One region of the Clostridioides sp. LIBA-6622 genome, then DNA from elsewhere that is predicted to be linked to it. Evidence: riboswitches for the same ligand, from Rfam matches in the RefSeq annotation. Region 1 holds a riboswitch; the other holds the start of a gene.
What was found. Region 1 has a riboswitch for FMN ahead of ACTG47_RS01295 (ECF transporter S component). Riboswitches for the same ligand answer to the same signal wherever they lie in the genome.

Region 2: it holds a riboswitch for FMN, as region 1 does, so the genes downstream of both, ribD (bifunctional diaminohydroxyphosphoribosylaminopyrimidine deaminase/5-amino-6-(5-phosphoribosylamino)uracil reductase RibD) here and ACTG47_RS01295 (ECF transporter S component) in region 1, are expected to answer to the same signal.

The regions. Positions count from the first base shown of each region.
Region 1 is NZ_CP196998.1:201,014-206,338, reverse strand. It holds gene tsaD (tRNA (adenosine(37)-N6)-threonylcarbamoyltransferase complex transferase subunit TsaD) at 1-581, opposite strand, end outside; gene rimI (ribosomal protein S18-alanine N-acetyltransferase) at 587-1,063, opposite strand; gene tsaB (tRNA (adenosine(37)-N6)-threonylcarbamoyltransferase complex dimerization subunit type 1 TsaB) at 1,053-1,769, opposite strand; gene tsaE (tRNA (adenosine(37)-N6)-threonylcarbamoyltransferase complex ATPase subunit type 1 TsaE) at 1,769-2,221, opposite strand; gene ACTG47_RS01300 (DUF4116 domain-containing protein) at 2,348-3,388, opposite strand; gene ACTG47_RS01295 (ECF transporter S component) at 3,725-4,330, opposite strand; FMN riboswitch at 4,455-4,572, opposite strand; gene ACTG47_RS01290 (amidohydrolase) at 4,632-5,325, opposite strand, start outside.
Region 2 is NZ_CP196998.1:1,858,398-1,863,722, reverse strand. It holds gene recQ (DNA helicase RecQ) at 1-1,188, opposite strand, end outside; FMN riboswitch at 1,376-1,497, shown strand; gene ribD (bifunctional diaminohydroxyphosphoribosylaminopyrimidine deaminase/5-amino-6-(5-phosphoribosylamino)uracil reductase RibD) at 1,631-2,743, shown strand; gene ACTG47_RS09005 (riboflavin synthase) at 2,776-3,441, shown strand; gene ACTG47_RS09000 (bifunctional 3,4-dihydroxy-2-butanone-4-phosphate synthase/GTP cyclohydrolase II) at 3,464-4,657, shown strand; gene ribH (6,7-dimethyl-8-ribityllumazine synthase) at 4,764-5,225, shown strand.

The DNA of each region.
Region 1 (5,325 bases):
TTTCCTTTTTTAGCTAAATTATCAATAATAGGGCCTCCTGGATAACCTAAATTCATAGCTCTTGAAATCTTATCAAATGCTTCTCCAGATGCATCATCTCTAGTTTTTCCTAAAATTTCATACTTACCATAGTCTTTGACTTCAACCAAGTGAGTATGACCTCCAGATACTATTAATGTTATAAAAGGAGGTTTCAAATCCTTATGCTCTATATAGTTTGCACTTAGATGACCTTCTATGTGATTTACTCCTACAAGTGGTATATTCAAAGTATATGCAAGTGCCTTAGCATAAGATAATCCTACTAATAAAGCTCCCACTAGCCCTGGTCCATATGTAACTGCAATATGGTCTATATCATTAAATCCTATATTTGCCTTATCTAAGGCCTCCTGAACAACTATATCAATATTTTCCACATGTTTTCTTGAAGCTACTTCTGGTACTACACCACCAAACTTTTTATGTGTTTCTATTTGAGTAGAGATTATGTTTGAAAGAACTTCTCTACCATTTTTTAAAACTGATGCAGCTGTTTCATCACAACTACTTTCTATAGCTAATGTTATTATATCACTCATAAACTCTACACCTCTTTTAATTGGTTCCACATTATAATTGCATCTTCTTTATTATCACTGTAGTATTCTTTTCTTATTCCACCCATTTTAAATCCATATTTTCTATATAAGCTTTGTGCTATTTTATTTGACGCTCTAACTTCTAATGTCATAGACGCAATATTATTGTTTTTACATAAATCAACTATACCTTTTATAAGCTTGTCTCCTATTTTTTTGCCTCTATAGTCACTATGAACAGCCACATTATTTATATGTCCTTCATCAAGTATAAGCCAAATTCCCACATATCCTACAACTTTTCCATCTAGTTTAGCTACTATATACCTTGCAACTTCATTAGACAACTCTTTTCTAAAAGACTCTTTTGACCAATAATCTTCAAAACAGTTTTTTTCTACTTCAAAGACTTCGTCTATATCTTTAATGGTCATTTCCTCTATTTCTATATCATCTATTATTGGTTTTGTATTATCTTTCATTATTTAGCCTCTTCATTTTTTCATCATATTGTACTTCAGCCTGAGATTTTCTGATATACATAGGATTTATTGTATAACAAGTATGTACATCTATATTTTTATTATATTTGTTTAATGCCAGAGAACATAAGCTTCCTGCATTAGACACATTGTTAACTGGCGAAGGTATTTTTATATTTTTTATATTCTCTAACTTATCTTTATATTTGTATACAGCTTCTCCAACTACTATAAATTCTTCATCACTTGATACTATTTCCTCTAATAAAGCATCAAATTCTACAACATCAACACCATCTAATTCTATTAATTCTCCATTTTCAAATTTATATTTAGCTGAATAAACTTGGTTCTTCTGAGCATCTAATATGCAACATATCTTTCTCTCACATAGATTCATGTTATTTGCTAGAGATTCTAAAGAATTCACTGCTATTATTGGTATACTATTTACATGAGCCATAGCTTTTACTGTGGCCATACCTATTCTAAGACCTGTAAATGAGCCAGGACCTATACATATAGCTAATAAATCTATATCTTTTATACTTAAATCACTCATGTTCAACATACTTTCTATCATTGGCATAAGTTTTTGTGAATGAGTTTTTTTGTTATTTACTGTAAACTCACATATTAAGCTATCATCTTCTACAACTGATACACTTGCTGCCATAGAAGATGTATCCATACCTAGTATTTTCATTATTTAGTCAACTCCTCAACTATTTCTTTGTAAAACTCTCCTTTTGGAGTTAATATCATTTCTCTTCCTTCATCTTTATATTTTAATTCTATATTCAAATATTCTTTCGGAAGTATGTCTTCTATTAGATTAGCCCATTCTATTATGCAAATTCCACTTGAATTTACATATTCCTCATATCCAATATCGTACATTTCATCACTACTACCTATTCTATATACATCAAAATGATATAAAGGTATTTTACCTTCATATTCATTTATTATAGTAAAAGTCGGACTTGTTATATAATCTTTTATACCTAATGAATCAGCTAAGCTTTGTGTCATTGTAGTTTTCCCAGCCCCTAAATCTCCTACTAAACAGATAACACTACCTTCTTTTAATACTTTGCCTAATTTATATCCTATTTCTCTAGTTTTGCTTTCATTTTCTAAATATATTTTTGCCATTAATTCATCTCCATTTTGATATAATCGTCATGTGAATTTATATCACTGCTTAATTAATTATAGTATAAGCCTCAATTATTATAAAGTATTTCTATTTATCTTTTTTATCTTTCAATATTAATAATCCTATATACATTCTTCAATAGAAATTTTTACATATTCTTTTGCCTTGCAATTCTGTTTTAAGGCTTCTCTACATATTTTCTCAGATTGTTCTTTTACGTACTTGAGAGATTTATAATTCTCCTTTACTGCTTCAATGCACATTCTCTCTGTCTGATTTTTTATATACATTAACATCTTTCCATTTTGCCTTACAATTTCTATACACATATCTTCTGTATACCTATCTATGTAACTTAACACATTTTTAATATTATATCTTTTATCTAAATGTTTTATAGCTTCTATACATATTGCTTCTGTCTTATTATTAACAAACTGCAGGCTTCTTCCATCTTGTTTGACAGCCTCCATACATATTTTATCTGTTTGTTTATTTACATATTGCAATGCCATACCATTTTGATTTACAGCTTCCATACACATTTTATCTGTTTGTTTTTTTACATATTGTAATGCTTTGTAATTTTGCTTAATAGCTTCCATACATAATTCTTCACTCTGCTCTCTAACATATGCAAGACACCTACCATCTTTTTTAATTGCTTCTAAACATATACTTATTGTTTGAACCTCTAAAGCTTTTAAAATACTTACAACATCTATATTAGAAGAGCACTTTATTACTTTTATAATAAGATTATTCGTTTTGTTTCGTACATACTTAAGTGCATTACAGTCTTTTTTTATAGCTTCCATACATATTTCATCTGTTTGCTCTTTTACATATTCTAGTGCTTTATAATTATACCTTATTGCCTCTAAACATAATTCATCTGTTTGTTTTTTTACATATTCTAATGCTTTATAATTCTGCCTTATCGCTATTATACACATACCATCAGTTTGATTTTTTATATTTTTTAATTCACGATAATCATACTTTACACTTTCCATATTTTGAATATATTCATTTGTAATATGTTTTAAAGGCATTTCTAACTTTGTGTTATCAATACTGATATGAATATTTTCCCAATTACTATTAAAATAATACCCTTTATCATCTAAAAATAATTTTTTCAATCTTTCAGGTATGTTCATCTATCTACACTCCTATCATTATTAAATTAGATATTATTAAAAAATCTGTTCTAAATCTTTATTTATTTTTAATAATAACTTTATTTTTTCTTTATTATGAATTCGCTCTGTGTATTATAGATACCTTTTTAGTTTTTTAATAGTTAATCGTTTTAATTCTTCCTTTATTTCAAAAATTAAACTTGTCTAAATATTTCTTATTGCATATACAATTTTTGATAAATTAATAAAGCCATAATATATTTAATATATCAATCACAGTATAGGACTGAAGTTACAAATAAATTATGGCTATTCAATGCGTTTAATTTTAAAATTTTATTTTTTCTTGTCTAATTATTTTTTTATTACATTACCCATTTTTTTGTAAAGTGGTAATGTTACTAAAGATATTATGACAGCCTTTAATACATTAAATGGAGCTATCATCCAAATTACAAAAGTAAATAAGTCATGAACTTGAGGATTTATAGCTGAACCTAGACCTATTATAGCATCTAGTCCCATTAATTGACCATAAAGTGGTAACATTACAAAATAATTCACTAATGAACCAATTATAGTCATAGCTATTGTCCCTAATACAAACCCAATTACTACACCTTTTAAATCTTTACTTCTCTTATATGAATAACAAAGTATAAGTACATAAGAGCCACCAATTAATATGTTTGCAAATTCTCCTACTCCTCCAGTTGTTGTTGCTGTTATCATTTGCAGTATATTTTTTACTACAACTACACCAAATCCAACTAATGGTCCTAAAGACATACCACCAAATATTGCTGGTATATCTGATAAATCAATTTTTAAGAAATCTGGAAAAATACCTGGTATTGGTGCTTGAATAAACATCAATAAATAAGATATTGCAGATAAAATTGACATAACCACCAAAGTTCTTGTTGAAATCATATTACCTCTTTTTACTGTATTTTGCATAACTACTTTCCTCCTAATCAATATGTTTATATTTTTTAGGAAAAACAAAAAACTCGAAGACCTTATCTTCGAGTTTTTATGGATATAGTTTAAACAAACTAAAATAAACTTATTTATATTCCATAAATATCTTCTCTCATCCAGACTTTACTGTCGGCTTTGGAATCTCACCAAATCAACTACCTAAGTAGTTCGCGGGCTATACCGCCGGTAGGGAATTTCGCCCTGCCCCGAAGATCTTCTTTGATTTTTTAATTTTCCTTACACTCTTATATTAGTTAATTTTTTAATAATTGTCAAGTTATTTTTTTTCATATACTATCTTACCATTTATTATAGTACAAAGTACATTACTTTGAATCTCTAGTGGAGAATTATCCCATATTACTATATCTGCATCTTTACCAACTTCTATAGAACCCACTTTATCTTCTATTCCTAAAGTCTTAGCTGGATTTATTGTAATTGACTCTATTGCCTTTTCTTCTTTCATACCATGTTTAACAGCTATGCCTGCACATATTGGAAGATATTGAACAGGTATTACTGGATGGTCTGTCATTATACATACATCAAGACCTGCATTTGAAAGTATTCCAGCTGTATTAAATGTCAGGTTTCTAAGTTCAAACTTAGACCTTTCTGATAAAGATGGACCTACTATCACAGGAAATCCTTCTTCTACCAATTCATCTACAATAAGATGACCTTCTGTACAATGGTCTAATGTAAGTTTTAAGTTAAATTCTTTTGCAATTCTTATTGCTGTAAACATATCATCAGCTCTATGAGCATGTGCCTTAAATGGAATTTCTCTCCTCAACACAGGTATTAAGCTTTCCATTTTTATATCATATTCAGGCTTTTCACAATCCTCATCATCATGGCTCTCATATACATCAATATCCTCTAGATATTCTTCTGCTTTTTTTAAGTTCTCTCTAAGCAAAGCTGCTATAGCCATCCTAGTTTGGGGAGATTTGTCATCCTGACCA
Region 2 (5,325 bases), 1.7 Mb from region 1:
GTTACTACAATTATTACAATCTTCTATATAGTTTTCTCCAAAGTAATTAAGTATTGTCCTCCTATAACATGAATTACTGTAAGCTAAATCAATCATATATTGAAGTTTTTTATGTTGAAACAGCTTTCTTTCAGGATTCTCAACTCCAATATCGATTAAATATTTTTGTATATGTACATCTCCTGGAGAAAATAAAAGCACACATTCACTTTTTTCTCCATCCCTACCAGCCCTACCTATTTCTTGATAGTAATTTTCTATACTTTGAGGCATGTTGTAGTGTATAACCCATCTTATATTAGGTTTATCAATACCCATTCCAAATGCGTTTGTTGCTACCATTATATCTACATCATCATTTATAAAGTCTTCTTGATTTTTACTTCTTTCATTTTTAGATAAACCTGCATGATATTTTGACACAGATATATTTCTTTTAGATAATCCATTATGTATATTTTCGACTTCCTTTCTAGTTGCAACATATATAATTCCAGACTCATTTTTATGATTTTTAATATAATCTAAAATATATTTATTTTTACTAGATGATTTTACTATATTTATTGATAAGTTTTCTCTATCAAAACCAGTTATATAACAGTCTGGATTTTCTAGACACAATAAATTTATTATATCAGCTCGTACCTCTTCTGAAGCGGTTGCTGTAAATGCTGTAATTATAGGTCTTTTAGGTAAATTCTTTATAAAATCAGAAATCCTTCTATAACTCAATCTAAAATCATGTCCCCATTGAGACACGCAATGTGCCTCATCTATTGCAATTTGGCTTATGTTATTATTGTTTATTAGTTCAATAAACTCATGCGCATCTAATCTCTCTGGAGCAATATAGAGTATTTTATAATTATGTTTTCTAATATTACTTAATATCTCATTAAATTCTTTGCTACTCAGTGAACTATTTATAAATGCAGCATTAATTCCCATAGCCTTTAAAGCATCTACTTGGTCTTTCATAAGAGATATAAGTGGAGAAATTACTATTGTCATTCCATCCAATATCAACGCTGGAAGTTGATAACATATTGATTTACCACCTCCAGTTGGCATTATAGCTAATACGTCTTTCTCGCTCAAAATAGAATTTATTATAGATTCTTGACCTTTTCTAAAACTTGTATATCCATAGTATTTTGATAATATTTCTAAAAGTTTTTCATTCATATATTTCTCTCCTAATTTAAATTAATTAGACCTCTTTCCTGATTATGTTCAAATTTTTATTTTTATATTCACAATCGCAGTATTCCAAAGTTTATAGATGTTCTATATTATATATTAACATATATTTTGAAAAAAATTGTTTGCAAAGTAAAATAATTTATGATACATTCTAAATATAAATTTAATACTTAATCTTCGGGGTAGGGTGAAATTCCCAATCGGCGGTACAGCCCGCGAGCCAAGGTAAAACTTGGTTGATTTGGTTAAATTCCAAAGCCGACAGTAAAGTCTGGATGGAAGAAGATATGTTTAATGAGTTTTTTTGTAGAGCTATTTTATTGTATTCTCATTAAACATTTATTGTAGATTATTCTAAACCCTGAGTTAATTCTCAGGGTTTTTTGTTTGAAAATTATCTAATTAAACAGGAGGTGTATATATCTTGAATTTTGTTAATCAAAAGGAGAAAGACATTTACTATATGAAAAAAGCTCTTGAATTAGCTAAAAAAGGAGAAGGTTTTACAAATCCAAATCCACTGGTTGGGTGTGTAATTGTTAAAGATAGTGAGATAATAGGCAAAGGATATCACAAAAAATTCGGCTCTAATCATGCTGAAGTAAATGCTATAAACAGTACTAAACAAAGTTTAAAAGACGCTACTCTTTATGTCAATTTAGAACCATGCTCTCATTATGGAAAAACACCACCTTGTGTTGATAAGATTATTCAAAATAAAATTAAAAGAGTTGTCATATCCACACTAGACCCAAACCCACTTGTTTGTGGTAATGGAGTAAAAAAATTAAAAGATAACAATATTGATGTTACTGTAGGAATATTAGAAGAAGAAGCAGGAGAATTAAATGAAATATTCTTTTATTACATAAAAAATAAAAGACCTCTTTGTATTGTAAAATCAGCAGTAAGTCTAGATGGTAAAATTGCTACAAAATCACTAGAATCAAAATGGATATCTAATGAGTCATCAAGATACCTAACTCATAAATACAGAAATAAGTATCATAGCATAATGGTTGGTATAAACACAGTTTTAAATGATAATCCCTTACTAACTTGTAGACTTAATCAAGATGAGATATCTAATCCTACAAGAATAGTAATAGATACAAATCTAAAATTACCAATTAATAGTAATTTAGTTAAAGATAAAACTAGCAAAACTATAGTTTTCACATGTTGTGAAGACAATAAAAAATCATCAACATTAAAAGAAAATAATGTTGAAGTCATAATTTCTCCTAAGAAAAATAACTTGGTTGATTTAGAATTTGTAATGTATAAATTAGGAGAATTAAGCATTGATTCTGTACTAGTTGAAGGAGGTTCCACACTTAATGACAGTCTATTTAGAAACAACTTAGTTGATAAGGTCAAATTATTTTTATCACCTAAAATTATAGGTGGTAAAGACGCACCTACATTTGTTTCTGGAGAAGGAATAACTCATCTAGTGGATTCAACACAACTAGTAATTAATAATGTGACTTTAATAGATGGAGATGTCTTGATAGAGTCTGATGTTTTAAAATAAATTTTATGAATACACATATAAAGGAGGTCATAATGTTTACTGGCATAATAGAAGAAGTTGGAATACTTAGAAGAATTACTGCTAATGGCAAAAGCGGACAAGTAACCATACTATCAAACAAAATATTAGATGGTACAAACCTTGGAGATAGTATTGCTGTAAATGGAGTTTGTCTAACCGTTTCAAAGCTAGGAAAAAATGAGTTTACAGCAGATGTTATGATGGAGACAATTCGTTCTACAAATTTAGGCTCCTTAAATGCAAATGACAAAGTAAACCTTGAAAGAGCAATGAGCCTCTCATCAAGATTTGGAGGTCATATAGTAACAGGTCATGTTGATGGTAAAGGTGCTATTTGTAAATTTGAGAAAGATGAAAATGCAGTTCTAGTAAGCATACGACCAGATAAAAAACTTTTGTCATCAATGATACTTAAAGGTTCTGTTGCCATTGATGGTGTGAGTTTAACTATATCATATTTAGATGATGAAATATTCAAAGTTTCTGTTATACCTCATACTAAATTGAACACTACTCTCTTAACAAAAAATATTGGAGACTTTATTAATTTAGAAAGTGATGTAATTGGAAAGTATGTTAATAATTTTATGATTAATAACTACAAGGAATTAAATTCTAATAGTAATGATTATAAATCAAATATAGATAAAGATTTTTTATTTAAAAATGGTTTTTAAAAATAATAAAGGAGTGAATTACATGTTTAATACTATTGAAGAAGCTATAAAAGATATAAAAAATGGGAAAATGATAATCGTTGTTGATGATGAAAGTAGAGAAAACGAAGGAGATTTACTGATGGCAGCTGAGATGGCTACCCCTGAATCAATAAATTTTATGGCTACATATGGTAGAGGTCTAATTTGTTTACCTGCGACTGAAAAAAAATTTAAAAGTTTAAATATACCTCTTATGGTTAGGGAAAATACAGATACATTCCAAACAGCATTTACTGTTACTATAGATGGTGCAGATACGCTAACTGGTATATCTGCCTATGAAAGGGCTGAAACTGTAAAATTATTCTGTGATGAGAATTCTACAAGTAAAGATTTTAAAACTCCTGGACATATTTTTCCTCTAATAGCAAAAACTGGTGGAGTACTTGTTAGAGATGGACATACAGAGGCTTCTGTAGACTTAGCTAGACTTGCGGGTTTTAAAGAAGTTGGCCTTATCTGTGAAATAATGAAAGATGATGGTACAATGGCAAGAGTTGATGATTTAATGATTTTTAAAGAAAAACATAATTTAAAAATCATTACTATAAAAGACCTTATAGAGTATCGTAAAATAAATGAAACTACTATAGAAAAGGTATCTAGTGCTTTCCTTCCAACAAAATATGGTAATTTTGAAATCATAGGATACAAAGATACCTATTCAAATGAAGAACATATTGCCCTTACTTATGGAGATATAAATAAAGAACATACTCTAGTTAGACTTCATTCTGAATGTTTAACAGGCGATGTGTTCCACTCTTTAAAATGTGATTGTGGATTGCAATTAGAATCATCTATGAAGAAAATCGTAGAAAATGGAAATGGTGTTTTAATTTATATGAAGCAAGAAGGTAGAGGTATTGGTCTCTTAAATAAAATTAAAGCTTATAAACTTCAGGAAGAAGGTTATGATACTGTAGAAGCAAATCTAATGCTTGGATTTGAAGAAGATATGAGAGATTTCTATATGGCTGCTCAAATATTAAAAAATCTAAATATAAAAAGTATAAGTCTTTTAAGTAATAACCCTGATAAAATAAATCAGTTAGAGAAATATGGGATAAAAATAGAAAATAGAGTTCCTATTAATGAAGAGATTAATGACTTTAACAAGTTATATCTAAAAACTAAAAAAGATAAAATGGGACATCTGTTGGATATTATATAAGTTATTAATATAAAGTTTTTTTCTACTAAGTAATTATTTGCAATTAATATTAAAGATTTCTATAAATATAAATCTACAACATAAATAAAATTGGAGGAAATAAAAAATGATATATGAAGGAAAACTTATTGGAAAAGATTTAAAAATAGGTATAATAAATTCTCGTTTTAATGAATTTATAACATCAAAACTTTTATCAGGAGCTGAAGATTGCCTTTTAAGACACGATGTTTCTCCAGAAAACATCGAAATAGCTTGGGTACCTGGAGCTTTTGAGATTCCTCTTGTCGCTCAAAAAATGTCTAAAAGTGGTAAGTATGATGCTATAATCTGTTTAGGATGTGTTATAAGAGGAGCTACATCTCATTATGATTATGTATGTAGCGAAGTATCTAAAGGGATAGCAAAAGTATCTTTAGACAATGAATTACCTGTTATATTTGGAATCGTAACTACAGAAAATATTGAACAAGCTATTGAAAGAGCAGGTACAAAGGCTGGAAATAAAGGTTATGATTGTGCTATGAGTGCATTAGAGATGGTAAATTTATTTAAATCGTTAGATTAAATAGTAGTATTTATTAAATATTAAAATCTGTCTAAATAACATAAAATACTAAGTACCAAAAGGACAAAATATATTTGTTCTTTTGGTACTCAATAATTTC